2 regions of the Pseudoalteromonas sp. JC28 genome follow, and region 2 is predicted to be linked to the other one. Evidence: predicted binding sites of a transcription regulator. Region 2 holds the regulator's gene; the other holds the start of a gene.
The links. Region 2 encodes FliA, which starts transcription of late flagellar genes. Its sites were predicted from a motif close to CTAAAGNTNNNNNNNNNNNNGCCGATA; they were not measured.
Positions count from the first base shown of each region.

Region 1: a site for FliA is predicted at 16,186-16,212, ahead of pomA (flagellar motor protein PomA). Genes of this name have one in related genera too.

Region 1 is NZ_QOKX01000004.1:385,443-404,962, reverse strand. It holds gene holA (DNA polymerase III subunit delta) at 1-798, shown strand, start outside; gene nadD (nicotinate-nucleotide adenylyltransferase) at 795-1,430, shown strand; gene rsfS (ribosome silencing factor) at 1,483-1,800, shown strand; gene rlmH (23S rRNA (pseudouridine(1915)-N(3))-methyltransferase RlmH) at 1,802-2,272, shown strand; gene mrdA (penicillin-binding protein 2) at 2,275-4,143, shown strand; gene rodA (rod shape-determining protein RodA) at 4,140-5,246, shown strand; gene DS891_RS11610 (septal ring lytic transglycosylase RlpA family protein) at 5,246-6,019, shown strand; gene DS891_RS11605 (serine hydrolase) at 6,061-7,224, shown strand; gene DS891_RS11600 (hypothetical protein) at 7,643-8,224, shown strand; gene DS891_RS11595 (hypothetical protein) at 8,383-8,931, shown strand; gene ybeD (DUF493 family protein YbeD) at 9,098-9,376, shown strand; gene lipB (lipoyl(octanoyl) transferase LipB) at 9,395-10,048, shown strand; gene lipA (lipoyl synthase) at 10,045-11,010, shown strand; gene DS891_RS11575 (lipopolysaccharide assembly protein LapB) at 11,191-12,267, shown strand; gene DS891_RS11570 (aromatic amino acid transport family protein) at 12,521-13,723, shown strand; gene DS891_RS11565 (hypothetical protein) at 13,749-14,252, opposite strand; gene DS891_RS11560 (flagellar motor protein MotB) at 14,431-15,360, opposite strand; gene pomA (flagellar motor protein PomA) at 15,363-16,130, opposite strand; gene xseB (exodeoxyribonuclease VII small subunit) at 16,365-16,604, shown strand; gene ispA ((2E,6E)-farnesyl diphosphate synthase) at 16,604-17,503, shown strand; gene dxs (1-deoxy-D-xylulose-5-phosphate synthase) at 17,668-19,520, shown strand, end outside.
Region 2 is NZ_QOKX01000001.1:226,309-239,189, reverse strand. It holds gene DS891_RS00950 (chemotaxis protein CheW) at 1-170, opposite strand, end outside; gene DS891_RS00945 (ParA family protein) at 179-949, opposite strand; gene DS891_RS00940 (chemotaxis response regulator protein-glutamate methylesterase) at 1,080-2,222, opposite strand; gene DS891_RS00935 (chemotaxis protein CheA) at 2,297-4,522, opposite strand; gene DS891_RS00930 (protein phosphatase CheZ) at 4,536-5,312, opposite strand; gene cheY (chemotaxis response regulator CheY) at 5,333-5,716, opposite strand; gene DS891_RS00920 (RNA polymerase sigma factor FliA) at 5,759-6,493, opposite strand; gene DS891_RS00915 (MinD/ParA family protein) at 6,496-7,356, opposite strand; gene flhF (flagellar biosynthesis protein FlhF) at 7,349-8,824, opposite strand; gene flhA (flagellar biosynthesis protein FlhA) at 8,844-10,946, opposite strand; gene flhB (flagellar biosynthesis protein FlhB) at 11,030-12,160, opposite strand; gene fliR (flagellar biosynthetic protein FliR) at 12,170-12,881, opposite strand, start outside.

The sequences.
Region 1 (19,520 bases), on a different contig from region 2:
TTTAACGAGCAAAAAGTTCCTACCCAAGGTGTTGCGGTTTTAAAGTCTTTAGCCGAACAGGTCAATCCAGATGTCGTTGTTATTTTTAAAGGGCTGGGCGCGGGTCAAGACATTCAACGCACCGCTTGGTTCAAAGCATTAGAGCCTAAAGGCCTATTTGTACCTTGCTATGCGTTAACTGGGCGTCATCTTGAGCGCTGGTTTGATGATGAATGTAAGCGGTTGAAGCTGTCTGTGTCACCACAAGGCAAGCGTGCCCTGCTCGTTGCCACAGAAGGCAACTTGCTTGCAACGCATCAGGAACTCGAAAAGCTTTCCTTACTATTTGGTAAAAACCCTGTTGATGAACAGCAATTGCTGAGCGGCTTATTAAATCAATCTAAGTTCGATATTTTTGATTTAAATACCGGATTGCTAAGTGGCAACCCTAAACAAATCATCAAAGTATTGAATAAGCTCGCCAGCGATAATGTAGAGCCCGCGAGTATTCTCTGGACCTTGCAAAACCAAGCACGCACCCTACTGGGTGTTAAAACCTTGTGGCAAACAGGCACTACGCTTGCGGATGCCTATAAAAAGCATAATGTCTGGAAAAATCAGCAAACCATCACGCAGCAAGCGTTAGACAGATTAACGCTAGAGCAAATGAAACAGTTGCTCTGTATGATGGCAGACTTTGATACCGCATATAAAGAAGCAAGGCTCACTGCGCCATATCAAGCTCTAGCACACATCGCGCTAGCCTTTGCCACCCCCATCGCAATGCCGTTACCAATTAGCCAAAGTGAGCATGTATGATTGCTTTGTTTGGTGGTACTTTCGATCCTCCGCATTTGGGCCATTTAAATATGGCGATGCGCTGCGTCGACGAGCTAAGTCTGGCTGAGTTAAAATTTTTACCTTGTGCCATACCGGTTCATAAACAAAAGCCCAGCATCAGTGACGAGCATCGCCTAGCGATGCTTGCAAATTTGCTAGCAGGGCAACAAAAACTGGTTATTGATAGACGTGAGCTTGACCGACAAGGACCCTCTTACAGCCTGCTAACACTGCAAGAGCTGCGTAACGAATATAAAGACCAGCCGATTTTATTTTTAATGGGTATGGACTCGTTTAATAGCCTGCACACTTGGTATCAATGGCAAGAAATCACAAAGCTGTGTCACCTAGTGGTGTATCAACGCCCAAATGAACATTGCTCACCAGATACTAAAGTCTCGGCTTATTTAGCCAAAGCACGCACAGATAGCTCAAATAGACTCCAAACCAGCAATGCTGGACATTGCTATTTCCTTCACGGTGAGCAAAAAGACATTGCATCGAGTACAATAAGAGCTGCAATTGCGCAGCATGACAAAGAATATTTGGAACATTGGCTGCCTGCTTCTGTCATAGATTATATAAATAGCCATGGCTTGTATGCTGATTAACCCCATAAAGCATGTTAAAATCGCCGATTATTTGAAATACAGAGACAAAAACTTGGATTCACAACAGTTATTAGATTTCGCGCTAGACAAAGTAGATGATATGAAAGCGCGTGATATTGTTAAGCTCGACGTTCGCGAAACTTCTTCAATCACCGATTACTTAGTGATCTGTACAGGCACCTCAAAACGCCATGTACAATCGATTGCCGATCATGTCGCAAAAGAAGCTCGTCATGCTGGAGAAACACCAATTGGCCAAGAGGGTCAAGACGTTGGTGAGTGGGTATTGGTTGATTTGGGTGACGTTGTTGTTCACGTAATGCAAGACCAAACCCGTGACTTTTATGACCTAGAAAAGCTGTGGGGCTAATGTGAAGATCCAACTCATTGCCGTAGGTACCAAAATGCCGAAGTGGGTTGAAACTGGCTTCACTGAATATCAAAGACGCTTCCCCAAAGATATGCCACTGGAGTTAATTGAAATTAGCGCCGGCAAACGGGGGAAAAACGCAGATATTAAACGCATTTTGCAACAAGAAGGTGAAAAAACCTTAGCCGCTATTCCAAAAGGCAATCGGATCGTAACCTTAGAAGTGACTGGCAAGCCATGGGATACACACCAACTTGCGAGCAATATGGAAAAGTGGCAGCTGGACGGTCGCGATGTTAGCTTACTGATTGGCGGCCCTGAAGGGCTTGCACCAGAATGTATTGCTGCGGCTGAACAAAAATGGTCATTATCAAACTTAACCCTACCCCATCCTTTGGTGCGTATAGTGGTTGCCGAGAGCTTGTATCGTGGCTGGAGTTTAAATAATAATCATCCTTACCACAGAGAATAATAATGATAAAAAAACGGCCGACGATTAGGGATCATTCTGCCGAGGCTAACCTCTTCGCGAGACGGGCCTTTGTCGGCTTTGTTTTTGTCGTTATTATTGTTGGGGTCTTGTTTCACAACGTCTACAAGCTTCAGGTAACCGAGCACGAGACCTATCGTACCCGCTCAAACGATAACCGTATAAAAGTCATACCGGTCGCCCCTAATCGTGGTCTGATTTACGACCGCAATGGTGTCTTGCTCGCCGAAAACCGCCCCGTTTACAACCTTGAAGTGATCCCAGAAGATGTCGAAGATCTCGAAGCATCATTAGCTTCTGTACGTCAACTCATCGAAATTTCTGAGCAAGAAGTAGAAGATTTCAAAAAGGAAATCAAGCATAACCGCCGCTTCAAAAGTCAAGTACTAAAGGGCCGCTTGAATGAAGAAGAAGTTGCAATTTTGTCGGTGAACCAACACCGCCTGCCTGGCTTTAGCGTTGAAGCTCGATTGTCCCGTTATTATCCTTATGGCGATACCCTCACTCATGCCCTTGGCTATGTCGCAAAGCTCAATAAAGAGGAACTCTTTGACTTAGAACTAGAAGGCAAAGACACTAACTATCGTGCCACCCATGATATCGGTAAGCTCGGTGTCGAGAAGTTTTATGAAGAACAGCTGCACGGCATTGTGGGCTCTCGCCGCGTCGAGGTGAATAATCGTGGCCGTATCATTCGCACATTAAGCATGGAAACGCCACAACCAGGTAAAGACTTGGTGCTAACGCTTGATATCGGCTTGCAACAAATCGTCCAGCATGTGCTAAAAGACACCCGAGGCGCGATCATCGTTATGGATCCACGCGACGGAGGAATTTTAGCGCTCTATTCTAACCCAAGTTACGACCCGAATCTGTTCGTTCACGGGATCAGCGGCAAAGATTACCGAGCCTTGCTCAACCCAGACAGACCGCTTATCAACCGTGCAACTCAAGGCCGTTATGCACCTGCTTCCACGGTGAAACCCCATCTCGCTGTGCTTGCGCTGGAAGAAGGTGTTGTCACCGAAACAACCAAAATTTGGGATCCTGGCTTTTTTCAAATTCCCAATGTAAAACATAAATGGCGTGACTGGCGTCCTTGGGGTCATGAGCATGTTGATGTGTATAAGGCTATTGAGCAGTCTTGTGATACCTATTTTTACGAAACCGCATATAAACTCGGCATAACTAAAATTAGCGACTTTATGAACCAGTTTGGCTTTGGTGAGCTTTCGGGTATCGATATTCATGAAGAAACCTCCGCCATTTTGCCATCCGTTGAATGGAAAAGAGAACGTTTTAAAGAGTCGTGGTATCCAGGAGATACGATTTCTGTTGGGATAGGACAAGGCTACTGGACTGCCACTCCAATGCAAATAGCGAACTCGCTGAGCATTTTGGTCAATAAAGGCATACACCGCCAGCCGCACTTAGTACAAATTTCTAAGCAAGACACTGAAGTAGAACAATTATTTACGGAAGAAAAACCACCCGTTGTGTTGAAAAATCCTTATCACTGGGATATCGCACTAAAAGCCATGCACAACACAGTAAAAATAGGTACAGCGAAAAGCGCATTTAAGGGCGTGACCTATGACCACGCAGGTAAAACAGGCACCGCACAAGTTGTCAGCATTGCTCAGGGCGAAAGGTACGATGCCAAAAAGCTAAAAGAAAAACACAGAGACAATGGTATCTACGTAGGTTTTGCACCTTTTGATGACCCTCAAATTGTTATCACTGTGGTTGTCGAAAACCAAGGTGGTGGTAGTGCTATCGCAGCGCCAATGGCAAGACAAGTGATGGATTATTACTTTTCAGCCTACCCGCTTGAGAAGGAGCAACAGCAATGAGCCCGCTGAATAAGCCGCGTTCGCTATTTGAAAAAGTCCATATCGACCTACCATTATTTACAGCCTTGCTCACTATGATGATTGGTAGCCTTGCGATTGTTTATAGTGCTAGTGGACAAGATATGGGCATGATGATGCGCCACGGCACACGCATGTTTGGTGCATTAGTTGCCATGCTATTTATGGCGCAGTTTTCCCCTAATACACTTAAGCGTGTGGCAATTCCCGTTTACCTTTTAGGGCTTGGTATGCTCGTCGCCGTGCTGTTTTTTGGAGTCAGTAGTAAAGGGGCTCAGCGCTGGCTCGACTTAGGTGTTACCCGCTTTCAACCTTCTGAAATAATGAAGCTAGCAGTGCCTATGACGGTCGCTTGGTTTATTGGCCGCTCTCACTTACCTCCTAGTATTTTGAATTTAACAATCGGCTTTGTGATTGTGTTAGTACCGACCATCCTTATCAAAGAGCAACCTGACTTGGGTACTTCTATCTTAATCGCCAGCTCTGGTATTTTTGCACTTTTTTTAGCTGGGTTAAGTTGGCGTTTAATCGGCTCTGGTTTATTACTTGCGGTCCCCGGTGGCTATGCGTTTTGGCATTACGGAATGCATGCCTATCAAAAGCAACGTGTACTAACCTTTTTAGATCCAGAAAGCGACCCGCTGGGCTCGGGTTACCATATTATCCAATCGAAAATTGCGATAGGCTCCGGTGGCGTGGAGGGCAAAGGTTGGCTACATGGAACACAATCTCAATTAGAGTTTTTACCCGAACGCCATACCGACTTTATCTTTTCGGTGTTGAGCGAAGAATTTGGCTTGTTGGGTGTCACCATTTTACTCAGCTTGTATCTCTTTATAATTGGTCGTGGATTGTATATCGCGGTGCAAGCACAAGACGCTTTCAGTAAACTGCTTGCAGGAGCACTGACGTTGACCTTCTTCGTCTATGTCTTTGTAAATATCGGAATGGTTTCTGGTCTCTTGCCAGTAGTCGGTGTACCTCTGCCCCTAATTAGCTATGGTGGCACATCGATGGTGACCTTAATGGCCGGTTTTGGCATTATTATGGCAATCGCAACAGATAAGAGGATGTTGTTAAAATAATGACAGTTCGTATTACCCTAATTTCAAAACTGGTTTTAGTATTTGCCCTGTTAAGCGTGCTCAGCGCTTGTGGAAGCCGCTATCATATTCGCCATGATAAAGCGCCACTGCGCGAACCTACCGAACTGGAAATGCAAGATGCCATTGTCACCAATGAGAAAAAGAGCGTGAGTGCCAATCGCCCCTACACTGTTCTTGGTAAACGTTACACACCAATCTCAGACGAACATGGGTATCAACAACAAGGCATTGCCTCGTGGTATGGCCGTAAATTCCATGGCTACCACACCTCCAATGGTGAAATTTTTAATATGTTCGATATGACAGCGGCACATAAAACGCTGCCACTCCCTAGCTTTGCTAAAGTAACAAACTTAGACAACGGACGCTCTGCTATCGTTAGAATTAACGACCGAGGTCCATTCCACGACGATAGATTAATCGACCTGTCTTACGCTGCCGCCTACAAGCTAGGCTATCACCTTCAGGGTACAGCGCGCGTTAAGGTCGAAGCCATTACTCTATCGCGCGAGTCTCCAAGGCTAACCTATGTACAAGTTGCTGCTGGCAGTAAACTTGAGAACATACAGTTATTAGCAGGTCAGTTAAAACAAGAATTGGGGTTAGGTACACCCATCACGTTTGAAAACAACCTGTACAAGCTTAGAGTCGGCCCAATTACCGACGACAATCAAGCACAATCTTTACTAAAAACCTTACAACAAGGTCAATTTAGTCGTGCTTTCTTGCTTTACAGTGAGCAGGAACTTTAGAATAACCGCAATGAATGCCGATAAACAAAAAAGCGAGCATAATGACTTCTATCAAACCAAAAATCGTTAAAAAAGTCCTTGGACTGGTGTGCACTTTCTCTATTATGAGTGCCAGTGCACAAATTATTCCTTCACCGCCGCAAATCAATGCGAAAGGCTATTTCCTTGTAGATTTCACAACAGGAAAGGTGATTGCAGAGGGTGAAGCCGATACTAAGCTAGCGCCTGCAAGTTTAACCAAAATGATGACCAGTTATGTTATTGGTACTGAAATCGCGGCAGGTAACATTAGTCCATCTGATCAGGTCACCATTAGTGAAAAAGCATGGGCTAAGAATTTTCCCGGTTCGTCGGTGATGTTTATCGAAGTCGGTAAGCAGGTCAGTGTCGATGACTTAAACCACGGGATCATTATTCAATCTGGCAATGATGCTTGTGTTGCAATGGCCGAGCACATTGCTGGTAGCGAAAGTGCGTTTGCCGATCTGATGAATGCACATGCTGAAAAGCTAGGCATGACGAATAGTCACTTTATCAATAGCCATGGCCTAGACACCGATGAGCATTACACCACTCCAAGAGACATGGCGACTCTAGGTGCCGCACTTATTCGTGATGTACCTGACGAATACGCTTTATACAAGAAAAAGTCTTTTTCATACAATGGTATAAAGCAATATAACCGTAACTCACTACTTTGGGATGCAAGCCTTGAAGTGGACGGCATTAAAACCGGCCACACCTCAGATGCCGGCTACAGCCTTGTTACTTCAGCGGTTAAAGATGATATGCGTCTTGTTGCAGTCGTCATGGGTACTGAGAGTGAGCGAGCACGTAAAGTTGAAAGCAAAAAGTTGCTTAACTACGGCTTCCGTTTCTTTGAAACCATTACTCCTTACCAAGCCGGTGACGCTTTTGCCGATCAGCGCGTATGGATGGGTAACAAAGAAACCGTATCGCTTGGCATTATGGAAGACACGCCAATCACTATTCCACGTGGTCAAAGCAAGAACTTAAAGGCTAACTTTGAGTTAGATAAAACACTCGAAGCGCCGCTAGCAAAAGGTACTAAAGTTGGTACTTTGTTCTTACAGCTTGAAGGTGAAGACGTAGCACAATACCCGCTGGTTACGCTTGAAGAGATCCAAGAAGGTGGATTCTTTAGCAAGATCTACGACTACCTACGTTTACAGATCTCGCAGTAATTCCTTATCTGATAGGCCAGCCGAGACAAACTGGTTGGCTTATCTTTCCTATAAAGCTTATTTATTTCCCTTCACTTTCCTGACATTCATACTTTCTAATCTAGCCCCCTTTTCAACATACCACACGGCTGAAAACTCACTTTAAGTTTACAATTTAAAAACAATTTGTAATAATCAATTTCGGGTACAAACTCGAATTATAAATAAAAGGATATTTAAGTGATGATGGCGACAATCGCGGTAATAATGATGAAGTGTAGAAACTCCTTGTGACTGTGGAAATAATGACAGCGGTCCCAGTAGCTCTTCGGAGATTTTTGTTCAGCAGAGTATCCTGACTTGTACCGGTGATGACTGTTATGAATGAGAAGAAGTAGAGAGATGTTAATCTAAGAGGTGATACACAAAAGGCTTTCCTATGAACTACATAGATCATATATACCTAAAACCAGGCTTACCAGTAGCCAAGTTGACTATTGCAGTATTACTGCTTTTCTCTGCTATTTTATACAAGTCAAGCCTACTTTTATATATTGGTTTTTATATGGCGCTAATTGTACCTACTTGGGATTTATTATCCGTAGTGGCAAAAGAACAAGGAGCTTGTGCAAAAGTTACGCTCATAGCTTACTGTAAACAGCACTGGATACAGTTGCTACTTATGCTAGCGTTTGCTTGTATAGGTATTGCCGGGCTGCACCTTGAATACCTACTACTTACACTTTTTAATATTGCATTCGCTATGTTATTAGCAGCCCATGTTATAAGAATTGTGTATAAAATAAGAAAAATGTCCGCTATTGACGCGATAAAGGAGAGGTTAAAAACCAAGTCGAGGTTTATTCTTTCTGTTAACCTGGTACTCATTGTTGTGATGTGCACCACACCTTTTCTATCTATACCCGTAGGAGCGTTGGCTGCTAATTATATGGTTATTTTTAGCTGCTACATGCAGTACTTAAACCATATCATTAGTGAGGATATTTTTGAAACTGATTAAACTAGTTTAGAGTTCTCGCACTAGCCTATTTAGATAAACAGCGCAAATATCGAATGTAATCATCTTTTCTTTATAAGGTTTTTACCTCTGACAAGCATTAAATCAATTTATATAAAACAAAACAATAGAATCAAATGGAAAAATAAAAGGATAAATTAATGACTTTCATTGAACAAATAAAGTCCACTCCATTTTATATCTACATTAGCACAATAGCTTACCTTACCTGCCTTGCGTTAAGCTACCATTTAAAGATGCCAGAATTTTCATATATTGGATTTTATTTAATACTCTATTCCATGCTCTATGAGTTAAATTCTTTAATAAAAAATAGCGATACTAGCTTAGAATCAAGTCACAACTTTGGACACTTGAGATATTTATTTGCTTTCGTAGTAATATTGCTTGGTCTTATTGCTTTTCCACTTCGCCCTGTGTTCGTTACAGTAATCAATTTTATGGTGATTGCCGCTATCACCTATCAATTAATACTCGTTTTAAATACTAAGTTCTTACAATCTAAAGAAAATATTATTAATAGTTTTAAACGAAAAAAAACAGGAATTTTACTGCTACTATTCGTAATTACGGTATTGCAATTTTTCTTTGATGATCTGACCTTTGCTAACAATAGTCATTTTTTTCTTCTCATTCTCGCCTCAGAAGTTTTCGATGATTGTAAGGGTTTAATCTCTAACACTCACTAAGCTCTATACGGCTTAGCAAAAACGTCCTGCGTATGGACGTTTTTTTTTGTCTTAAAAATGATAGAATGCGGCCAATAAATGACGACCTTGGAAACTCAAGGCTTGAAAGAGTCCCTAAGTGACCAAATAAAGGCGTCAGCAAGTAGTTCGTTGTGAGGATACCGTCGTGGTAAAACCAGTTAAAAATACTAAGTTTGATGAATACTTAGAATTTCCTTGCCCATTTACATTCAAAATTATGGGCCTAGCAAATGTCAATTTGACGGATCAGATCCTAGCCAAACTGCAGGTTATTGCACCTGGTGATTATGCACCAAAGGTTAAACCAAGCAGTAAAGGCACCTATGAAGCCGTATCTCTAGTCGTTACAGTAACCAGCAAAGAGCATATCGAGCAGATTTATACCGAGATCGGTGGCATCGAAGACGTCCGCTACATCCTGTAGTTGGTAAGGACCCTAGTTATGGAATCTCGTAAGTTAATTGTGCGCCAACTTGGCCTTTGTCGTTACGAACCAATTTGGCACAAAATGCAATCTTTTACCGACGAGCGTGATGACACCACAGCGGATGAAATCTGGCTGGTGGAACATGAGCCTGTTTTTACGCAAGGTCAAGCAGGTAAAGAAGAGCATGTTTTGGCGCCAGGTGACATTCCCGTCGTAAAAGTGGATCGCGGCGGTCAAGTTACCTATCACGGTCCTGGGCAACAAATGCTTTATGTGCTGCTCAACTTACGACGATTGAAAATAGGGGTACGTGAGCTCGTCACTTGGCTAGAAGAAAGCATTATCGACTCCCTAAAAGAATATGGGATAGAGGCTTATGCTAAAGCCGATGCACCAGGTGTATACGTCAACGATAGCAAGATAGCATCTCTTGGACTTAGAGTCCGTCGTGGCTGCTCATTTCATGGGCTCGCACTCAACGTCAATATGGATCTTGGTCCATTTTTACGAATAAACCCTTGTGGTTACGCGGGCATGAATATGGTGCAAAGTAGCGAAATTAATGGACCTCAAACCGTCGCTGATGCGGGGGCCGGTCTGGTAAAACACATGCTAAAACGCATTAATGCTGAGCATGTCGAATACACTGAAGGGTTTGAAAACGTATGAGTAAACCAGTCAAAATGGAGCCTGGGGTAAAGCTCCGCGATGCTGAAAAAATGGCATTGATCCCAGTAAAAGTCATGCCAACAGAACGCGAAGAAATGCTGAGAAAGCCTGAGTGGTTAAAGATCCGTTTGCCAAAATCAAGTGAACGTATCGATGGCATTAAACAAGCAATGCGTAAGCACGGCTTACACTCTGTTTGTGAAGAGGCGTCATGCCCTAACCTTTCTGAGTGCTTTAATCACGGTACAGCAACCTTTATGATTTTAGGTGCAATTTGTACTCGCCGCTGTCCATTCTGCGATGTGGCTCATGGTCGTCCACTAAAACCTGACGCCCAAGAGCCTGAAAAGCTAGCGCTCACTATCAAAGACATGAAGTTAAGCTACGTTGTTATTACCTCTGTTGACCGTGATGATTTACGCGACGGTGGTGCACAACATTTTGCTGACTGTATTCGTGAGATCCGTAAGCATAACCCAGGTATTACAATCGAAATTCTTGTGCCTGATTTCCGCGGCCGTATGGACAGAGCACTTGAAATTTTGAGTGAAACACCACCGGATGTATTCAACCACAACCTTGAAACTGCACCGAGACTTTACAAGCTAGCGCGTCCAGGTGCCGACTATAAGTGGTCACTCGAATTGCTACGCCGTTTTAAAGAAGCGCATCCAGAGGTAAGAACTAAGTCTGGCTTAATGGTTGGACTGGGCGAAGAAATCTCTGAAATTGAAGAAGTCTTAAGAGACTTGCGCGAGCATAACGTAGATATGCTTACGGTAGGCCAGTACCTACAACCTTCAAAGCACCACTTACCGGTAAAGCGCTACGTGCCACCGGCAGAGTTTGATGGGCTAAAAGAGTATGCCGACGAAATAGGCTTTAGCCACGCAGCTTGCGGACCATTTGTACGCTCTAGCTACCATGCAGATCAGCAAGCCGCCGGTAAAGAAGTAAAATAACTGCTGCTCCTGAACTTAAGTTCAAGTAAAACGTATATTGCTCCTAGCCGTAAGTAGGAGCAATATCCATGCAATTTCCACTCTCCCCCTACGCATTTTTGTAAATTCAATGTAAAATAGCCAAAGTTCAGTTACTTAACCTGAGAGAACTGCTCCCTAATTTTCGGACATAACTTTAATATGGAATACGGACCAATCAGCTTTTACGCTATTTTTATTGCCGTTGTGGTGCTTGGAGGCAGCTTAGGTGGGCTCTTACAAGCGATGCGTTCAACGTCGTCATATAAGTTTCGCAAACCTAAGTTTAAGAGTGCGAATAGCGCCGCCCCAGAGTATTGGGACTTAGGTGGATTCGGTGTCATTCTAGCCGGTGTGATCTCAGCATTTATGGCAATCGGTGTGCTCACCATGGCGGGCGCTGCAGACTTCAGCCCAGTCAGTAAGTATGCATTTAAATCATATCAAAATGGTGAGCACGACTCCCACCATCAAAACAATGACGAGATACTCATTCCCGTGGCAATGTTTTCATCTGCGCATAACGATAATGCCGTTGAGATCAACCGCATTATCAAAGTGGTCGTAGAGCACAATCTGAAACGGGAAAATGACTCAATTACCGGTTCTGATAAAGCATTTTGGACTTGGATTAAGATCTTTTCATTCTCTATTTTAAGCGGTTTTGGCGGTGTAGGACTCGTTTCTAGCGCCTACAAACGCTACGTTGGCGAAGATGAATTCAATGACATCCAACAAAAGGTTAAAGAAGAGTATGAAATAGCACGTAAGAATACCGTAGAGATCGCACTCCAACGTGCTAGGGAATTGATTGCAAACTCACAATACGATGAAGCAATTAAGGTTTGTGATGACATTCTTACCAACATTCACCCAAACCATGCAAGAGCAATTGGCATAAAAGCCAGAGCACTCAGCCGAGATGGTAAGCTCGCAGAAGCCATCAAGTTGCTAGAAAGCGCACTTTCCATTTCAGATATGAGTGAGTCCGTCAGAGCTCGTATGCATTGGAATATAGCCTGTTATCAGACTCGTATAGATTTTAGCGAAGGCTTACCTGAGGAGCTAGATTGTATGGTCCGGACGCTGGGTGAGATCCGCAGCCATTTGGAACGTGCAATTGCGCTTGATGAGCATCTAAGGTTGAAGCTACCTGACGGTGAAAGTGACCTTATTGTGCTAAAGTCGCTCAGTGCGAGAGGTCAAGATTGGTTTGACAATTTAGTACGAGCACAATAGACTCTTAGGTAAGTTAGCTTGATACGGTGCATTTTCATGAGAGATGAAGACTTTATATAAAAGTTAAGGGTACAAGCACAAATTCACTGGATGGAAATACTGGTGATTAGAATAAGCCGCATATTGATATGCGGCTTTTTTGTTTTTGACACATGAATTTTATACGCAAATTGGTATTAGCAGCAAAACGGTTTCAATTCCGTGCTATTCGTTATATCTTGCCTCACCAGATAATAATAATCAGGGGCAAAACGTGCTTAAGAATAAAACTTTGGGCAGCATGCTAATTGTAGCAGGTACTACAATTGGCGCAGGTATGCTCGCCCTCCCGATTGCATCCGCAGGACTCGGCTTTTCTACCGCTATCGCGTTATTAACAATCACATGGTTGCTAATGACCTATACCGCTTTACTTATGCTGGAAATACATCAGTACGCGGATCAAGACGCTACGCTAAATACACTGGCGAAAAGCTTACTTGGTAAATCGGGCCAATATGTCGCTAACTTTTCTATGGTATTTTTATTCTATGCGCTGTGTGCAGCTTATATCGCGGGAGGTGGTGCACAACTTCAAAGCAAACTGATTAGTGTATTGGGTGACGGGATCACTCCCCAACTCGGTTCAGTACTACTTGCTGTTATCATTGCAACCATAGTGACATTAGGCACAAGTACCGTCGATAAGCTTAACCAATTACTATTTACCATTAAAGTTATCGTGCTCGCGAGTTTATTTTTTATCCTGACTCCCTATGTTCATGGCCAACATCTTATCGATATGCCTGTGGAGCAAGGGCTTGTAATTGCGGCAATTCCTGTAATTTTCACTTCATTTGGGTTTCATGGTTCAATCCCCTCAATCGTCAAGTACGTTGGTGTAGATATTCGTCAATTACGTAAAGTGATGATGTTTGGTGCCTCCCTCCCCCTTATCATTTATGTGTTTTGGCAATTACTAAGCCAAGGTGTTATGGGGCAAGAGAGCTTAATGGCAAGTGAGGGACTGCCGGGTTTTGTAACCAGTATTTCTTCTATCGCACACAACGACAACGTACAATTATTTGTAACTGTGTTTGCAGATCTTGCTCTCGCGACTTCATTCTTAGGCGTGAGTCTCGGCTTATTCGACTTTTTTGCAGATGCCTTTAAGAAGCAAGATACTAAGAAAGACCGCATCAAGACGGCATTCATTACCTTCTTACCACCGCTTGGCTTTGCCCTCTTTTATCCAAAGGGCTTTATTATGGCACTGGGATATGCAGCGATTGCGCTCGTGGTGTTAGCGGTATTTCTACCAGTTGCTATGGTATGGAAACAGAGAAAAACCAGAGGTAATGATGGATATCAGGTTAAAGGAGGTACGCTTGGACTAGGACTTGCCGCTGTTTTCGGTGTGATGATCATCACCTCTCAGCTAATGCAAATGGCTGGCCTTATTCCTAGTTTGGGGTGAGTATTTTTCAATAGCTGGCCGAACACTATCGGCTAGCTCCTGCTTTTTCCATATCATCGCTAATGTAATGAAGCTTCCAAAACATAATTATTGGAGCAAAAGCCAAACACAAAGTCACCACATTGGTGATGGGTATGATAGTTGCGTATAAATAAGTCGAATAACTCAAATCCATTAAATGGTAATCAGTTAATCTAAACAGTTGTAAAATAGGCGCGGGTAAAACAACGAGCTGGGCTAATATACTCTGCCACATATACATTTTATCTTTTACAGCCCAATACGCAACAATCCCCATAAATAGGATGTCATTCAAGGCCCAGTATACGTAACGGATGACTTGGTGCTCATCAATAGAGCGAACAAAGTCGCTCGAGAACGTACCCACAATATAAAAAATCGCAACAAGTAGTGAATATCTAAGCGCCTTTTTATCTTTTAACACAAAGCAAAGAAAAACAGAAAGCAAAGCAATCCACACACTGTTATGTGCAAAAAATATACGAATAGGTTCCCAAGCTTCTAACATAGCTAAACGCTACTCTGGCTTCTTTTCTACAGAACCATCATCGGCGTCACCACCATCGCCGTTACCACCTGGCAATCTATAATTTTGGGGTTTTTTTATTGAAATCATTCTATTTCTCCTTTAAGTAGAACCAAACGGAACAATAGCGAATTCCCTGTAATTTGGCAACAAACTGTAACTAATTTTTCCTAACTTCAATAGGGTCTGATTCTTTCGCTTTACCCTGTAAAATCGAGATTTCGACACGCCGGTTTCGGCGCCTATCTGCATCGCTGTCATTAGGTACTAAAGGTCTAGTGTCTGCATGACCAACTACAACCATTCTGTTCTTATCAAAGCCACGGACACGCTCCATTACAGTCGCAACGGCTACCGCTCTAGTTGCCGATAAATCCCAGTTATTCGAATAAAGTTCGTTAGTCACTCTAAAGTCATCAGTGTGACCCGACACTGTAATTTCACCAGGTACATCTTTGAGCAGCTCTGCAATTTCGGCAATCACAGGTTCAAATTTAGGTTGTAGAAACGCACTTCCCGCAGGAAAAGAACCATTTTCTTGGATGCGAATAATAATTTGCTGCCCTAATGACTCGAGTTCAATTGCACCATCCATAATTTGCTTTTCTAGCTGCTGTGCAATCTTTTTAACGAGCTCGTTTACTTGCTCTTGGTCCGCAGAAGCAACTGCTTGGGTTGACGCCATTTCCTGTGCAGTACTGGCAGACTCACCACCACGCTTATTGCCTCGTTGCTCCTGTCTGCCACCCGCCGAAGCCTCGTCACCAGCTTGGAACTCTAGCATTTGCTGCGTCATTTCTACGGTTTGCTGTTGAATCGTTTCAATCGGTGTTGGTTCTGGCTTTCCTGGAGTAAATTCCATCGCAATCACGCTGGTACCTTTAGGAATATCTTTTACTTCAATTTTATTTTGCACACCAAAAGCAAACTTCATCGATCCTGCAATTTGCTTAAACTTCAGTACATCCATTTCGGAGAATGCCAATAGCAGTACGAAGAAGCACATTAACAACGACATGAGATCAGCAAACGTTCCCATCCAGGCAGGAAGACCTGGGGGGGGACATTTACATTCTTTCTCATCTGACATGATTATTCCTCAGCCTCAGCGCCACGTTTAGATTCTGGCAGATAGTTTTTCAAGATACCTTCAATGACTTTTGGATTTTGGCCATCTTGAATGCCTAAGATTGCATCTAAGATAAGGCGCTGGTTTCGCTCTTCTTCATCTTTACGAAGTTCAAGCTTAACCTGAATTGGGATCGCAACCACGTTAGCCAAAAACGCACCGTATAAAGTTGTCAAAAGTGCAACAGCCATAGCAGGTCCAATTGCTTTTGGATCGTCCATGTTAGATAACATCGCTACTAGGCCGATGAGCGTTCCAATCATCCCCATAGCAGGAGCGATATCGGCGAGGGACTTAAATAAGCCAGCGCCTAACTCGTGTCTTGAGGACGTTAGGGCAATATCTTTTTGCAATGTGGCACGCACAACATCAGCATCATGCCCATCGACTAACATATCGACACCTTTACGCATAAACTGGTTGGGGATTTCGGCTTCTTCTAACGCTAAAAAACCACCTTTGCGAGCTGAATCAGCAAGCTCAACGGCTTTTTCAATCAGCTCTTCCGGAGTTTCAATCTTGAACATGAAGGCCTTCCCGGCCACTTTTCCAATTCCGAAAAACTGTCCAAGCGTAAAGTTAGACAATACGATAAAAATTGAACCACCAAATACGATAACGACGGAAGGCGTGTTATAGAACATAGCGATCTGGCCATCACTACTTAGTACCATGGACATTACAATTAAACCTATGGCACCCAGGATCCCTATTACCGTTGCTAAATCCACATGTCCTCCGGGGGAAGTTATTTGTGATAAATCACGCAGTTATTGTTGTTTGAGTTATCGGCAAGTTTTTCTACAACTTAACACTATTATATTAAAAAGTGTTTAAAATGCGAGTTTATAGCAGATCTTGTAATGCTGATACTCGGTCAGATCAAAAAGTCACTGGTTTTTTTGACCTTGGCGCACAATCACCCTAAAATTGCCACACTTTTACTTTACGGGTCAGCGTGACATATGGCAGTAAAAAAACCAGACAACTTGAGCTTTGAAGAAGCCATGCAAGAACTGGAGCAAATCGTTGCAGACATGGAAAACGGTAGCTTACCTTTAGATCAAGCACTTAAACAGTTTGAACGCGGGATAAAACTCGCAAAAGCTTCAAATCAGAAACTTCAGCAAGCTGAACAACAAGTCGCTATTTTAATGGGCGAGGATGAACAAGCACAATTACAGCCATTTGATAACGAAGCCTAATGTCGAAAAAATTACAAGAAAAGCTCCAGTTTGCTAAAACTCGTGTAGAAAACACCATTTTACACTATTTTGATAGTGTGCTTGAAACTGAAGAGAATATAAAAGCGGCTACACGCTATAGTATAGAAAACGGCGGCAAGCGCTTGCGACCGTTTTTAGTGTATTGTACTGGTGAATTATTTGGTGCTGCTCCAGAAGATTTAGACAAAGCTGCAGCCGCAATAGAGTGTGTGCATAGCTACTCTTTGGTGCACGACGATTTACCTGCTATGGATGATGATGATCTCAGACGCGGCCGTCCAACTTGCCACATCCAATTCGATGAGGCGACCGCGATTTTAGCTGGTGACGCTCTGCAAACGCTGGCATTTGAACTGCTAAGTGAACATTCATTCGCGGTAAGCCACCATGCCCAAATAAAAATGATTTCAGTGCTAGCCAAGGCATCGGGTCTACAAGGTATGATAGGCGGTCAAGCACTCGATATAGCAGCAACCAATCGTTTAATTACGATAGATGAGCTCGAACGTATTCATAAGCTAAAAACAGGTGCACTACTAAGCTGTGCAGTAGAACTTGGGATCTTATGTAGCGATCCGGAACGTGTTTCAGAGCAAGCACGTGATGCGATACGTACTTATGGACGTGCAATTGGCCTTGCATTTCAAGTCAGAGATGACATTCTTGATGTAGAAGGTGACACATTTGTGCTTGGTAAACCTCAAGGCTCTGATTTAGAACATAATAAATCTACCTATCCAGCATTATTGGGGTTAGAACAAGCAAAAGAAAAAGCTGAACATTTGATAGATGAAGCTTTAGAAGCGCTTACACGTATCAACGGTAATACAGAAATACTTGCAGATTTAGCAAAATACATCATAGATCGAGAATATTAAGCTGACGTATAAAATAGCTACGCCAAGCTAAGAAAATATTCACAAGAACTTTGTAAACGCTGGCTAACATAATATTATGACAAGTTAGTGAAGAATTTTAATAATTATGAAGTGGACCACGTGAGTAATTGCGCTGAGATTCACTTAGGACTCTGATAAATACCATGAAACTTGATAGTAGCAAGTATCCCTTACTCGCGTTAATTGACGAGCCAAGTCAACTCCGTCAATTACCCCAGCACAAGTTAACCGCCTTTAGTGATGAGCTTCGCGAGTATTTGCTGAACTCAGTCTCTCAAAGCAGCGGTCACTTTGCATCTGGTTTAGGCACTGTAGAGCTTACTGTAGCTTTACACTATGTGTATAACACACCAAGCGATAGGCTCGTTTGGGATGTAGGTCATCAAGCCTATCCGCACAAACTACTTACAGGTAGAAGAGATAGGATGCATACGATCCGCCAGAAAGATGGCCTGCATCCTTTCCCTTATAGAGAAGAAAGCGAATACGATACGTTTAGTGTTGGCCACTCAAGCACTTCTATATCAGCGGCACTTGGTATGGCTATCGCAGCTGAAAAAGAAGGGATTGGACGTAAGACCGTCGCCGTTATTGGTGATGGTGCAATGACCGCGGGCATGGCGTTTGAAGCCATGAATCACGCAGGCGACATCAATCCAGATATGTTAGTGATCCTAAACGACAACGAAATGTCTATCTCTGAAAACGTTGGCGCACTCACCAATCATTTCGCGAAGATCCTCTCTGGTAGCTTTTACACCAATATTCGAGAAGGCAGCAAAAAACTGCTGTCTGGTGTGCCGCCGGTAAAAGAGCTTGCAGGCCGTATGGAAGAGCATTTAAAGGGGATGATAATCCCTGGTACTTTCTTTGAAGAGCTAGGCTTTAACTATATTGGCCCAATTGACGGACATAACGTAGATACTTTGGTAGATACGCTGCGTAATATGCGTAACCTAAAAGGCCCTCAACTATTACACGTTAAAACCCAAAAAGGGAAAGGTTATAAACCTGCAGAAGCAGATCCTATTGGTTATCATGCCGTGCCTAAGTTCGATCCAAGCGTCCATAGCTTACCCAAATCAAAACCTAGTGCACCAACCTTTTCAAAGGTGTTTGGAGATTGGCTTTGCGATATGGCTGCACAAGATAATAAGCTCATGGCAATCACACCAGCAATGCGTGAAGGCTCGGGCATGGTACGCTTTTCTAAAGAGTACCCTGCTCAATATTTTGATGTTGCCATTGCTGAGCAACATGCTGTGACACTGGCAGCGGGTTTTGCTTGTGAAGACCTCAACCCAGTGGTTGCAATCTATTCTAGCTTCTTACAACGCGCATACGACCAACTCATTCATGATGTCGCACTACAAAATCTGCCAGTGTTGTTCGCTATTGACCGTGCCGGTGTCGTTGGTGCGGATGGTGAGACGCACCAAGGCGCATACGACTTAAGTTTCTTGCGCTGTATCCCGAATATGGTGATCATGGCACCAAGCGACCTTAATGAGTGCCGCCAAATGCTCTACACAGGTCATCGCCTAGATAGGCCAGCAGCAGTGAGATACCCCAGAGGTAGTGCGGGAAGCGCCGAGATTGATACGGAAATGACCGCAATAGAAGTTGGTAAGGGCAAGGTAGTAAGAGAAGGTGAAAAGCTGGCTATTTTAAGCTTTGGTACATTGCTTGAAAACGCTCAAGCCGTAGCCGAAGAGCTAAATGCCACACTTGTAGATATGCGTTTTGTCAAACCCTTAGACTGCGCCCTTATCGAAGAGTTGGTTGTAACTCACGAGCGCTTCGTCACACTTGAAGATAATGCTATTGCCGGTGGCGCAGGCTCCGCAGTAAGCGAGTATTTAATTGCTCAAGGCCATCAAAAACCAATTAAACTTCTTGGTCTACCTGACGAGTTTATTAAGCATGGTTCACAAACTGAGATCCATGCCGAGCTGGGCTTAAACAGCGAAGGCATCAGTCAACAAATTAAGGCTTG
Region 2 (12,881 bases):
ACTACGACTGAGGATTCTATTTCCTCAAGTTCTGATTTAGGTTCTTTTACTTGTTCAAGTAGCTTTGCAACTGGTGATAATTCGCATTGTTCAATCTCTGGCTCCTCTTGCAACAGGGCACCAAGATACTGCTTCATCACCTTCTCATTTGCAAATAAATGCTTACTCATTATGCTCTCTAGCTTAACTGCTTCAAATAGTCCAATAGTGCACGATAAGCGAACACGCCTCGTGATTTAGGACAAAATTGTACAGGGACTTGTTGTGCAAGGCTTGCATCCCTAAACTTGGTATCTACGGGAACCACACCTGGCCAAACGGCATCTTTGTATGTTTCCAGCAACGTTTTATACGCCTCCAACGACGCTTTAGTCCGTTTATCATACATAGTTGGAATAATAGTATATTGGTACTGTTTCTGCTGTGAAGACTGCATTAGCTCCATCGTGCGCATCATTCTATCTAGTCCCTTCAACGCCAAAAATTCAGTTTGAACCGGTACCAAAATTCGCTCACTCGCTGCTAATGCATTTACCATCAATACCCCGAGCACTGGTGGACAGTCTAAAATAGCATAGTCATATTGATCCGCTATCTTTTCGAGCGATTTCTTTAAGATAAGTCCCATGCCCGTTTTATTACCCATGCTACGATCAAGCGTAGCAATGGCCATAGTAGCAGGCAGAATATCCAAATTTTCAATAGTCGAAGGGCAAAGAGACTGTAAAATTTCTTCACTCGTCATGCTGCTGCCGCGTGCAAAAATATCATACACACTGACTTCCAACTCTTCAGAATCAATACCAAAGTAATATGTAAGTGAAGCATGTGGATCGGTATCAATAAGCAAAACCCGATGACCTTGTTCAGCAAGAATGCCTCCTAAGCTCACCGTTGTCGTGGTTTTACCCACGCCACCTTTTTGATTTGCTACTGTCCAAATTTTCACTCTATATTCCTTTGCTTATCACTATTGATTGCGTTCAATAGATACTATACCAACTCAATGTTATTCATTCTTTTTAGACGTTTGATATTTACAAGCTTCAAGCAAAATAACCAAATCGTGGCTTAGCCTATTAGTTACCAGCTTCTTTATTAATTCTTGCAGCAAAGTCTTGTAGCGCGATACTATCAGACGAAAGTCCAGCGCCAGCGACTGCTTGAGGCATCCCATAAACGACACAAGTCGCTTCATCTTGCGCCCAAATGGTGGCACCAACCTGTTTTAGCATACGAGCGCCATCTCGACCATCAGCGCCCATCCCCGTTAATACAATCGCTAACGTGTCGCCACCATAGGCTTTTGCAACACTTGCAAATGTCACATCAACGCTGGGTTTATAGGTGATCCTTGGACTATCATCTTCAAACACTTTTAGTGTCTTACTACCACCGCGATTTTCAACCAGCATTTGCTTGCCGCCAGGCGCTAGATAGGCCATGCCTGGCATTAATCTATCACCTTGTTCTGCTTCTTTAACCTTAATCTGGCATAAACTATTTAATCTTGCTGCAAACGCAGGTGTAAATGCCGCAGGCATATGCTGGATAAGTAAAATTGGATGAGGAAAGTTTGCTGGCAACTGCGTCAATATTGTCTGCAGTGCAACGGGTCCACCTGTTGATGTACCAATTGCAACCAGTCCATATTTCTTACCTGATGCTCTAGCACCCGCAGCACTGGATGTGCCACCAGATACCGGTCTCTGAAAACTTCTATCCGGTTGAGGGATCGTTGCTCTTCCAGTGTCAGCGCGAGTTGCTCTAGACTCGACGCGCTTTGGCGGAGTCGCGATACTAGGGCGCGTAAAGCGGCTAACTCGGCGGCGGCCAATTTCCTTTACCTTGTTTTGTAACGATTTAATTGCGTCTTCGCTATTGCGGGCAATGTCTTCAAACTTTTTCGGTAAAAAATCTACAGCGCCCGCATCCAGTGCATCTAACGTAGCACTAGCGCCTTCACGAGTTAACGAAGAAAACATTAAGATTGGGGTCGGAGTAGCCTGCATGATCTGCTTCACCGCACTGATCCCATCAAGCACAGGCATCTCTACGTCCATAGTAATGACATCTGGACGCAATGAAGCGGCCTTTTCAACCGCCTCCTTTCCATTAACTGCAAAATCTATAACTTTGATTTCACTGTCTTTTTCTAAAATTTCACTGACTCGACGACGAAAAAAACTGGAGTCGTCTACGACTAACACTTTAACTGCCATTGGCAACGCTCTTTAATTTGCTCTACAGCAGAGCAGCACATGCTGCTCTAGAATTCGAACTACGCCTAATAAAATTAGGCGTAGTGTTTTAATAAGTTGGGGACATCAAGGATTAGCGCAATACCACCATCAGATGTGATGGTCGCACCGGCCATACCTGGTGTACCTTGTAACAAAGCATCTAATGGTTTGATTACGACTTCCTCTTGGCCTATCAGAGAATCAACCACAAAACCGACTTGCTTGGTACCGATTTGAGCAATAACAACATGGCCTTCAGCCTTTCTCATGCCCCTATTAGCACCTTTTACCAACCAATGCTCAAGATAAAATAACGGGATCGCCTTTTCTCTCACTATAATAGTCAATTGACCATCAACTACATTCGTTTTAGTCAAATCTAAATGGAAGATCTCGTTCACACCGGCAAGTGGTAACGCAAACGTTTGTTCTCCGACTACCACCATCAAGGTAGGCAAAATAGCCAGTGTAAGCGGCACTTTTATCTCTAATACGGTACCAACACCCAATTCTGATTGGATGTTTACCGAGCCATTCAATTGAGTGATTTTCGTTTTAACAACGTCCATCCCTACACCGCGACCAGAAATATCTGAAATTTGTTCTTTTGTTGAAAATCCAGGTGCAAAGATCAAGTTATAGGCTTCAGTATCAGACAATCGGCTTGCTTGATCGGAGTCAATAACGCCTTTATTTATAGCAATTTTCTTGAGTTTTTCAGGATCCATACCGGCGCCATCATCTCGGATGGTGAGAAGAATATGATCCCCCTCTTGAGATGCTGACAACGTGACAGTCCCCATTCTTGGCTTACCCGATGCTTCGCGCACATCAGGCATTTCAATACCGTGATCCACTGAGTTTCTCACTAAGTGAACCAATGGATCTGCGAGCGCCTCAACAAGGTTTTTATCTAAATCTGTCTCTTCACCTTGTAAAACCAGGTTGATTTCTTTTTTCAAGCTACGCGCAAGGTCCCTCACCACTCGAGGGAAACGACCAAATACCTTTTTGATCGGCTGCATCCGCGTTTTCATCACAGCGCCCTGCAAGTCTGCGGTCACTACATCAAGGTTCGAAATAGCTTTACCCATGCTTTCGCTGTTGGTGTTATTCGCTAAACTAACCAAGCGGTTACGCACCAATACTAATTCGCCAACCATATTCATGATTTCATCAAGACGTTTGGTATCAACTCGCACTGTAGTCTCAGCTTGCGCAGCAGGTTTCTTTGCAGCTGCTGGCGCAGAAGCTTTTGCAGGCTCTGGCTCTTTTTGCGGGGCTGGAGTCGCAGGTTTAGCTTCAACTTTAGGCGCAGGCTTTGGAGCAGGTTTCGGAGGTGGCGCAGCTTTAGCAGGCTCAGGTTGAGCTGGCTCAGCTTCTGAGATATCTGTCGGCGATTCATCTACCGCTTTAGGAGCACTGCCTTTACCATGAAGTTCGTCAAGCAAAGCCTCAAACTCATCATCGGTAATTTCTTCATCTCCAGAGGGCACACTCGCAGCGCCTGATGACGTTGCTTTAGCCGCAGGCTCACTGGCTTGAGAAGTAGCCGCATCTTCTGCATTTGGTGCTCCACCAAATTTCCCAACCCCATGGAGTTCATCTAAGAGATTATCGAACTCGTCATCGGTGATATCGCCGTCATCTGCAGTTGACACCGTTTCAGGTTTAGCCGCCGGTGCGACAGCAGGCGCATTACCAGAGCCGTGTAACTCATCTAATAGATTTTCAAATTCTTCTTCTGTTATCTCATCAATGCTAGAGCCGCTATCATCGCCTGAATCTGCGTCCGCATCGAATAGAATATCATCCGCACTTAAATCTGGTACAACAGATTCTGGCTCTGAAACAGGTTCCTCAATCACTTCACTGACTTCGTCTTCAGATGCAGGTTGGCTGAGTTTATGGAGGGTTTCAAGCAACACAGGATCAGCAGCTTCGGGTTCCTCTCGGTTTTGAATACAAGCGAACATTTCGTTGATCGTATCCAAAGATTGCAAAATAACATCCATTAATTCTGACGTTACTTTTCGCTGCCCTTGTCTTAGTACATCAAACACGTTCTCTGCACCGTGACAGGCATCAACCAGTTCGGTCATACCGAGGAAGCCTGCTCCACCTTTAACAGTATGGAAGCCACGGAAAATCGCATTGAGAAGTTCTTTATCTTCGGGATTATTTTCTAGTTCAACAAGCTGTTCAGATAACAGTTCTAATATTTCGCCTGCTTCAACAAGAAAGTCCTGCAAGATATCTTCATCGACTTCAAAGCTCATACACACTCTCCAACTAGAAGCCTAAACTAGATAGCAAGTCATCGACTTCGTCTTGACCAGAAACCACGTCATCTCGCGATTCAGCGTCAATAATTGGACCTTCAGGTCCAGACAATTCATCACTGATAGTCTCAGTTGTTTTTATTTCGTTTTCATTCGCATTTTCTGCAACTGCAGGCGCTTCATCCGAAGTACCAAACACAGTTAGAAGGTGAATGAGACTATCTTCTACTTCTCTCACAAGCTCAATGACTCGACGGATGACCTGCCCAGTCAAATCCTGATAGTCTTGCGCCATCAGCACATTAGTCATTAAGCCTTGTAATTCGTCTGTACGTGTCTTTGAAGTCTGCATAAAGCTGTCGAGATCATGACACAGAGATTTAAACTCACCGAGTTGAATATCTCTGCTCATCAACCGATCCCAAGTAGGCTTTATTTGTGCTAACTCATCCGCAAGATTCTGCGCAAGAGGTAAGCTTTCTTCGACCGCGTCCATCGTTTTATTAGCAGCGCTTTCTGTCATTTCCATAACATAATTAAGACGCTGCTTGGCGTCAGGTATAGCCTCTGTCGTGAGATCTGAGAGTCGAGTATCCAGCTCAAAGTTCTTCAAGGACTCGTGTAATTGGCGAGTTAGCTTTCCAACTTCTGCAAATAACTCCGATTGCTCTTTGTTAGCAGCTTCTAAAATCAGCTGGTCAGCTTTTTCTTGTTCACCTTGCTCTAGTAGCTCAACAAGTTGCTTGGCTTGTTCAAGTGTAATTTGCGGCGCAGCATTTACAGACATAGGCCATATCCCCTTGCTGTTTAGCCTAGTCGCTCAAATACTTTTTCAAGCTTAGTCTTGAGCGTACCTGCAGTAAACGGTTTAACAATATATCCGTTCACCCCAGCTTGCGCTGCTGCAACAATTTGTTCTTTTTTCGCTTCTGCGGTAACCATCAACACTGGAATGTGCTTAAGCTTTTCATCTGCGCGTATTGCACGAAGCAGATCAATACCTTGCATGCCCGGCATGTTCCAATCAGTTACTACAAAGTCAAACTCCTGATTTTGTAGCATCGGAAGTGCTGTACTACCATCATCAGCTTCTTGAACATTGGTAAAGCCTAAATCTCTTAATAGGTTTTTGATTATTCTTCTCATAGTAGAGAAATCATCAACCACGAGAATCTTCATGTTCTTATCCAAAACTTCCTCCAGTGAGGTTCGAACCCAACTATTTTATGTACTCTAATTTATCCAGTCATTGATTTTAGCTTTGAGCTTTATCATTGCCTGACCGTGAATTTGGCTTACTCGAGATTCACTGACATCAAGGATGGCACCAATCTCTTTCAAATTCATTTCGTCGTTATAGTAAAGTGACAACACCAGAGCATCCCTTTCGGGTAGTGCTTTGATAGCATTTACTAAAGACTCGTTAAAACGTTCATTTTTAACGTTATTAAACGGTTTGTCTAGCGCAAAATCGCTGTTTGCTGGGGTTATCACATCTTCATCAACCCCTAGATCCTCAATGCCGATGACTTTACTTGCATTTACATCATGTAAAATATGATGGTACTCATCTAAAGATATATCAAGTTTTTCAGCGATTTCAGTGTCTTTTGGTTCGCGGCCAAGGAGAGATTCGAGCTCAGATATCGCTTCGGCTACCATTCTGCTGTTTTTATGTACGGACCGAGGGGCCCAATCTCCGCGACGGATTTCATCTAGCATTGCACCTCGGATGCGTATCCCCGCAAAGGTCTCGAAACTAGCGCCTTTAGTAGCATCGAAATTTTTAGATGCTTCAATCAATCCAATCATACCTGATTGAATTAGATCGTCGAGCTGCACACTTGCCGGAAGCCGAGCGATCAGGTGACATGCCACTTTTTTGACAAGTGGAGCATGTCTCTCGACCACTTTATGGATATGGTCAGAAGTTTGATATCCCGCAGCTCTGTTGACCGGAGAAGCCATAATCACCCGTTTACAAGTTGTTCAATGAAAAATTCTAGATGACCGGAAGGTTGATGAGGAATTGGCCATTTAACTGCCTTGGCAGCAAGTCCTTTAATTGCAACTGCTGCTGGAGAGCTCGGAAATAAATCCACGATTGCTCTTTGTCTACGAGAGGACTTACGCATGTTTTCGTCAAATGGTACTGTGGCCACTAATTCCAATGCTACATCAAGAAAACGGTCTGTAACTTTTGAAAGTTTAGCAAATAATTCTTGCCCTTCACGCATACTGCGGACCATATTGGCAACTATTTTAAAACGATAAACGCCATGCTCTCTGCTTAAAACTTTGATCAACGCATAAGCATCCGTAATAGAAGTCGGTTCATCACACACAACAACCATCACATCTTGTGCAGCTCGAGAGAAGCTCAGAACCATATCTGAGATACCAGCTGCGGTATCAACAATTAAAACATCAAATTGAGTGTTAAGCTCGCTAAATGCGCGAATAAGTCCAGCATGCTCTGCGGGAGTCAACTCCACCATGCTTTGAGAACCCGAAGTAGCTGGCACAATTTTGATACCAGCGGGACCTTCTACGAGAATCTCATCTAGTTCACATTCACCCGACAACACATGTGAAAGGTTCTTTTCTACTCGGAGCCCTAACATCACATCACAGTTTGCCAAGCCCAAGTCCGCATCTAAAACGAGAACTCGCTGTCCTTGTTGGCCCATAGCGATGGCAGTATTGAGCGAGACATTGGTTTTACCCACCCCACCTTTACCACCGGTCACGGCTATTACTTTTACACCCTGGTTGCTATTTTGACTCATTCTACGCAGGCCACTTGCTTGATCTAAAACTGTGTTAATCATACATTCCTACTGACTCTGACGCTACAGGTACACGTCGAGAGTGCTGTGCTTTTATTCTTTTTAAATACAATTGCTCAGCCTTTTTTACTAGCTTTTGAGCATTTGCTACGCGAATGTCTTCTGGCACTCGCTGACCGTTGGTAAGATACCCTATTGGCAAGCGATTTTGAATCGCTATGCTAATTATCTCACCCAAACTTAGACTTTCATCAAGTTTTGTGAAAATACAGCCACTTAAATTTACTTTTTTGAAGTGTCTTACTGTTTCTTGTAACACATTCATCTGTGCTGTCGCACTCAACACTAAATAGCTACGAATATCTACTCTCGCGCTACGCATAAGTGTATTTAACTGTTCAGTTAAGCGCAAATCTCTTTGACTCATTCCCGCCGTATCTATTAATACTAGACGCTTATTGCGTAAATGATAAAGCACTTCTGCAAGTTCATTTGCATCTTTAACTTGTTTAACCGGACAACCGATGATTCTACCATAGGTAGCTAGTTGCTCGTAAGCGCCAATTCTATAGGTATCGGTGGTTATTAGCGCCACTTTATCTGCACCGTATTTTTGTGCGCCTAATGCCGCTAATTTTGCAACCGTTGTGGTTTTGCCAACACCTGTTGGACCAACCATTGCAAATACGCCACCTTGACGAAGAATATCATTGTTGGTGGTGTGCATTTGGTTAATTACCATATTCAACAGCGCGTCCCAAGCTTCTTTACGAGACACATCATCAGGGATAAAACATGCCATTTGCTCTGCAACGTCTTTGTCTATGCCCATTCCTTCCAGACGATCTACAAGGCACGCACGGGTTGGATCGCGACGAGCCATTTCTTGTTTCATTAGACCAGATACTTGATGTTCAAGTAATTGACGAATAGCGTTCATTTCTTCGCGCATTGCACTCATTTCGTCAGGCTTGGCATTTAACTCAGGTAAATCATCACCAAAACCGTTGTCTAATTCATCAGACTCGCTCCACTGCTGTGGTTGCTCAAATCCATCATCATCAAAGTCAAAAGATTGGCGACGAGCTTGCTGTGGCTTCGCTTGGTACGCCGGCGCAGCAGTTTGTGTTTTACGTTGGCTGCTTAACATTTGCTCTGTATCAATCCCCGACTGGGAGAACATAGAAGCAAGTTCTGGTGAGCGAGGACGCGGCGCTTGACGCTCTAGCAATGCCGCTAAGCTATCGGCAACTTGCGCTTGTTTTGCTGGCTGTGCTTGGCGAGGCTCTGGACGGACAAAGCGGGTCGGAGCCTCGTTTGAGGCAGTCGCACGGGCAGCTGGAGCTTGCTTAACAGGTGCAGCAGCACGGTCATTATCAACTGCTGCGACGATTTCAACACCATCTGCTAACTTTTTGTTAGACATGATGACAGCATCAGCACCAAGCTCTTCTTTTACTTCATTTAAAGCCGTACGCATATCTTTTGCGAAGAAACGTTTAATTTTCATGTTACAGCCCCTTTATCCTCTATTGTCCAACCGAGCTCACTATCTTAATTTGTCTTTCTTCCGGCACTTCTTGATATGACATCACTCGAAGACCTGGAATTGTATGTTTAACAAATCGAGACAGTACACTTCTTAACATACCTGAGGTTAATAAGATGGACGGCTCCCCTAGCATTTCTTGGTTGTGATGTGCTTCTCTTAATGATTCTTGAAGCCTCTCAGCCAAGCCAGGTTCAATACCTGCCCCCTCATCACCTGCGTTCTGAAGTGACTGATGCAACATCTGTTCCAACTCAGGCGCCAATGTTATGACAGGAATCTCTTCTTCGCTTCCAACGGCATCTTGAACAATCAATCTGCGTAATGAAATTCTTACCGCAGCCGTTAATACATCAGGGTCTTGGCTACGTGGTCCGTACTCAACTAAGGTTTGTACAATCGAGCGCATATCTCGAATTGCAACGCCTTCATTAAGCAGATTTTGTAGTACTTTTACTACGGTAGTGAGTGGTAAAATATCAGGCACTAAGCCTTCAACTAATCTAGGGTGACTTTTCGCAAGCATGTCTAATAGATTTTGAACTTCTTCATGACCAAGCAATAGTGACGCATTATTCGTCAATAATTGACTAATGTGTGTTGCCACCACAGTTGCAGCATCTACTACTGTATAGCCAAGTGAATGCGCTTCATCTTTTTGATCTGGTTTAATCCATACTGCATCTAAGCCAAATGCAGGATCTTTAGTCTCTATGCCTTTAATCGGCCCAAACACCTGCCCTGGGTTAATTGCGAGCTCATCGCCATGCTTCAACTCACCGGTTCCTGAGCCAACTCCCATTAAAGTAATATTGTATGCATTTGGATCTAATTCTAGGTTATCGCGAATATGTACCGGCGGTACTAAAAAGCCCAGTTCCTGAGATAGCTTTTTACGCACCCCTTTAATACGACTGAGAAGCTCCCCGCCTTGGGCTTGGTCAACTAGAGGGATTAGGCGATAACCTACCTCTAAACCAATCACATCAACAGGTTGTACATCATCCCAACCAAGCTCTTTTTGATCTTGTTGATGGCCTCCTTTGGCAGCAGGTCCTTTGGCAGCTTGTTCCGCCTTTTCGATTTCCGCCTTTTTCTTTTGCTGACTTGTGTAATAGGCTATATAGCCAAGTAATACACCTAACCCTAAGAAGGCAACATGTGGCATGCCAGGAACGAGTCCCATGGTGATCAAAATACCTGAAGCAATAGCCAGCGATTTTTCATTACCCAGTTGGTTTTTAAACTGATCGCCCATGTTGTGCGATTCATTTTGACGCGTTACTACAATTGCAGTACCAATTGAGAGTAAAAGAGAAGGAATTTGCGCGACCAGACCGTCACCAATCGTCAGCATGGTATAAACTTCCATCGCGTGACCAAAGCTTAAATCATGCTGGATCATCCCAACGAAAAGGCCACCTATTATATTAATAGCAAGGATCACAATACCTGCGATAGCATCACCTTTAACGAATTTACTTGCACCGTCCATTGAACCGTAAAAATCGGCTTCTCGAGTCACTTCTTCACGGCGAGCCCGAGCGTCATCTGCAGAGATAAAACCGGCATTTAAATCCGCATCAATAGCCATTTGCTTACCCGGCATAGCATCGAGGGTGAAACGCGCAGACACCTCAGAAATACGACCTGCACCTTTGGTAATTACAACAAAGTTAATAATAATAAGGATAAGGAATACAACTAAACCGACGGCGTAGTTACCACCAATAACAACGCTACCAAAGGCTTCGATCACCTTACCTGCCGCATCACCACCATTATGACCTTCAAGTAATACGACTCGAGTACTCGCTACGTTTAATGCCAATCGCATGATAGTCGCGATCAGTAGTACCGCCGGAAACATACCAAATTCGAGTGGCTTCAAGGTATAAACAGTCACCAATAGCACCACAAGTGCCAATGCAATGTTGAAGGAAAATAGAATATCAAGCAAAAAAGGAGGTAGCGGCAGAATAACCATGCCAAGTGCTGCAAGCACCAACAATGGAGTACCCACACCTTTAGCATATTCTTTTTTATCTCGATTGAGTTGTTGTAAAACCGCTTTAAATTCCATAACTTAACACAAGCAAAAAATTGACACATAGCAACAAATGCAATATGCGTTCCAATTAATAGCTTATTTTTATAAGAGCAATTTTAGTGCTTTAAATCGTCTGGGATTGGTAAATCTCGAGTAAGTGCAACAGGTCTTTTCCCTTTACCCTTTTGGAAACGATTCAGCTGAAATACATAAGCAAGTACCTGTGCAACCGCGGTAAACAATTGTTCAGGGATTTGATCACCTACTTCGGTTGTATGATAAAGTGAACGAGTCAATACAGGTGACTCCACAATCGGTACTTCATTTCCTTTAGCTATTTTTCTAATTTGCATCGCAAGCTCATCAACCCCTTTTGCGATAACAACAGGCGCCCCCGCTCGTTCAGTATCGTATTTAAGCGCAACCGAATAGTGAGTAGGGTTGGTCACAACAACATCTGCATCTGGTACATCTTGCATCATACGTCGTTGCGACATTTCTCTTTGCGTGCGGCGGATCCGCGCTTTTATTTGCGGATCACCTTCTGAGTTTTTATATTCATCCTTGACTTCTTGTAGCGTCATTTTAAGCTGTTTATGGTGATTGTAGCTTTGATAAGGGGCATCAATCGCTGAAATAATGATCATGGTGCAACTAAGTGCTAAGAACATCCACGCAATGATTTCTAACGCATGCTCTATACTCGATGGGATTTGTTCAATACTCAAGTGCAATATTTCATTAAAATACATATTGATAAGCAAGATTGCAAAACCTGCTACCAATACAAACTTAAGAACTGACTTCAATAACTCAATGGCCGCTTGTGGGCCCAACATTCGCTTCAGTCCCTTCATAGGTGACATTTTACTTGCTTTAGGTGCGGCCGCTTGCCAAGAAAAGTTAAAGCCACCGAGTAACGTATTCCCCACTATTCCAGCAATTGCGATAATAAAAACGAACATAGCCATTGGGAATAACAGCTCAGCGCCAATATCCCCCCACACAGCAAACATTTTGGTTGTATCGTAGGTTTCATTGCGATTAAGCGACAACATTCGCCCCATCACGTTGTAAAGCGCCTTCCCTATACCAGGACCATACATCAGTAAAGCGATAGCAGAAAACAACAAGACAAACGTAGTCCCCAACTCCTTTGAACGGGCTACCTGGCCTTTACTCCTCGCATCACTTATCTTCTTGGAGGTGGGTTCTTCGGTGCGTTCTTGACCTGAATCTTCTGCCATTTCAAACTCCTAAACCGTACAACCAATTAGATCGCACATCAGCTCCGTCATTTTGAGCCATTGAAACTCAAATTGTGCTAAGAAGTTACCCAGTGTCGCCCAAATAATGGTAAGACCTGCAACCAGCGTAAAAGCAAACCCTACAGAGAAAATATTCATCTGAGGTGCAGCTCTGGTCATGATCCCAAACGAGATATTGATAACCAACATTGCCGTTAATGGAGCTAATGCAAGAGCCAGTGCCGTAGAAAACATCCAGCCCCCCCAATTAACGATTCTCCAAAAATTATCTACCACCCACCAATTACCTGCAATGGGAAAGCTTTCGAAGCTATACACTACCATTTGTATCATCATCAGGTGACCGTTATAAACAAAAAACAGTAATGTCGCTAATATTAAATAGAACTGACCAACTGCTGGGACACTTAATCCATTGGCAGGGTCAACAACAGATGCGAAACCAAGACCTGTTTGCATAGCAAGGATTTGACCCGCAATGATAAAAGTATTTAAAAGCAACAGAGAGCCAAAACCAATTGCGACTCCGGTCATCATTTCTTGAATAACAACCAAAATCATCGAAAAGGAGAACAAATCGGTAAATTCTGATTTGGGCAAAACGGGCACCACGGCAAAAGTGACGACCACAGCGAGCGCAAACTTAATTCGAGCCGGCACACTTTGTGCCCCAAGCCCCGCCATTACCATTATCATTGAG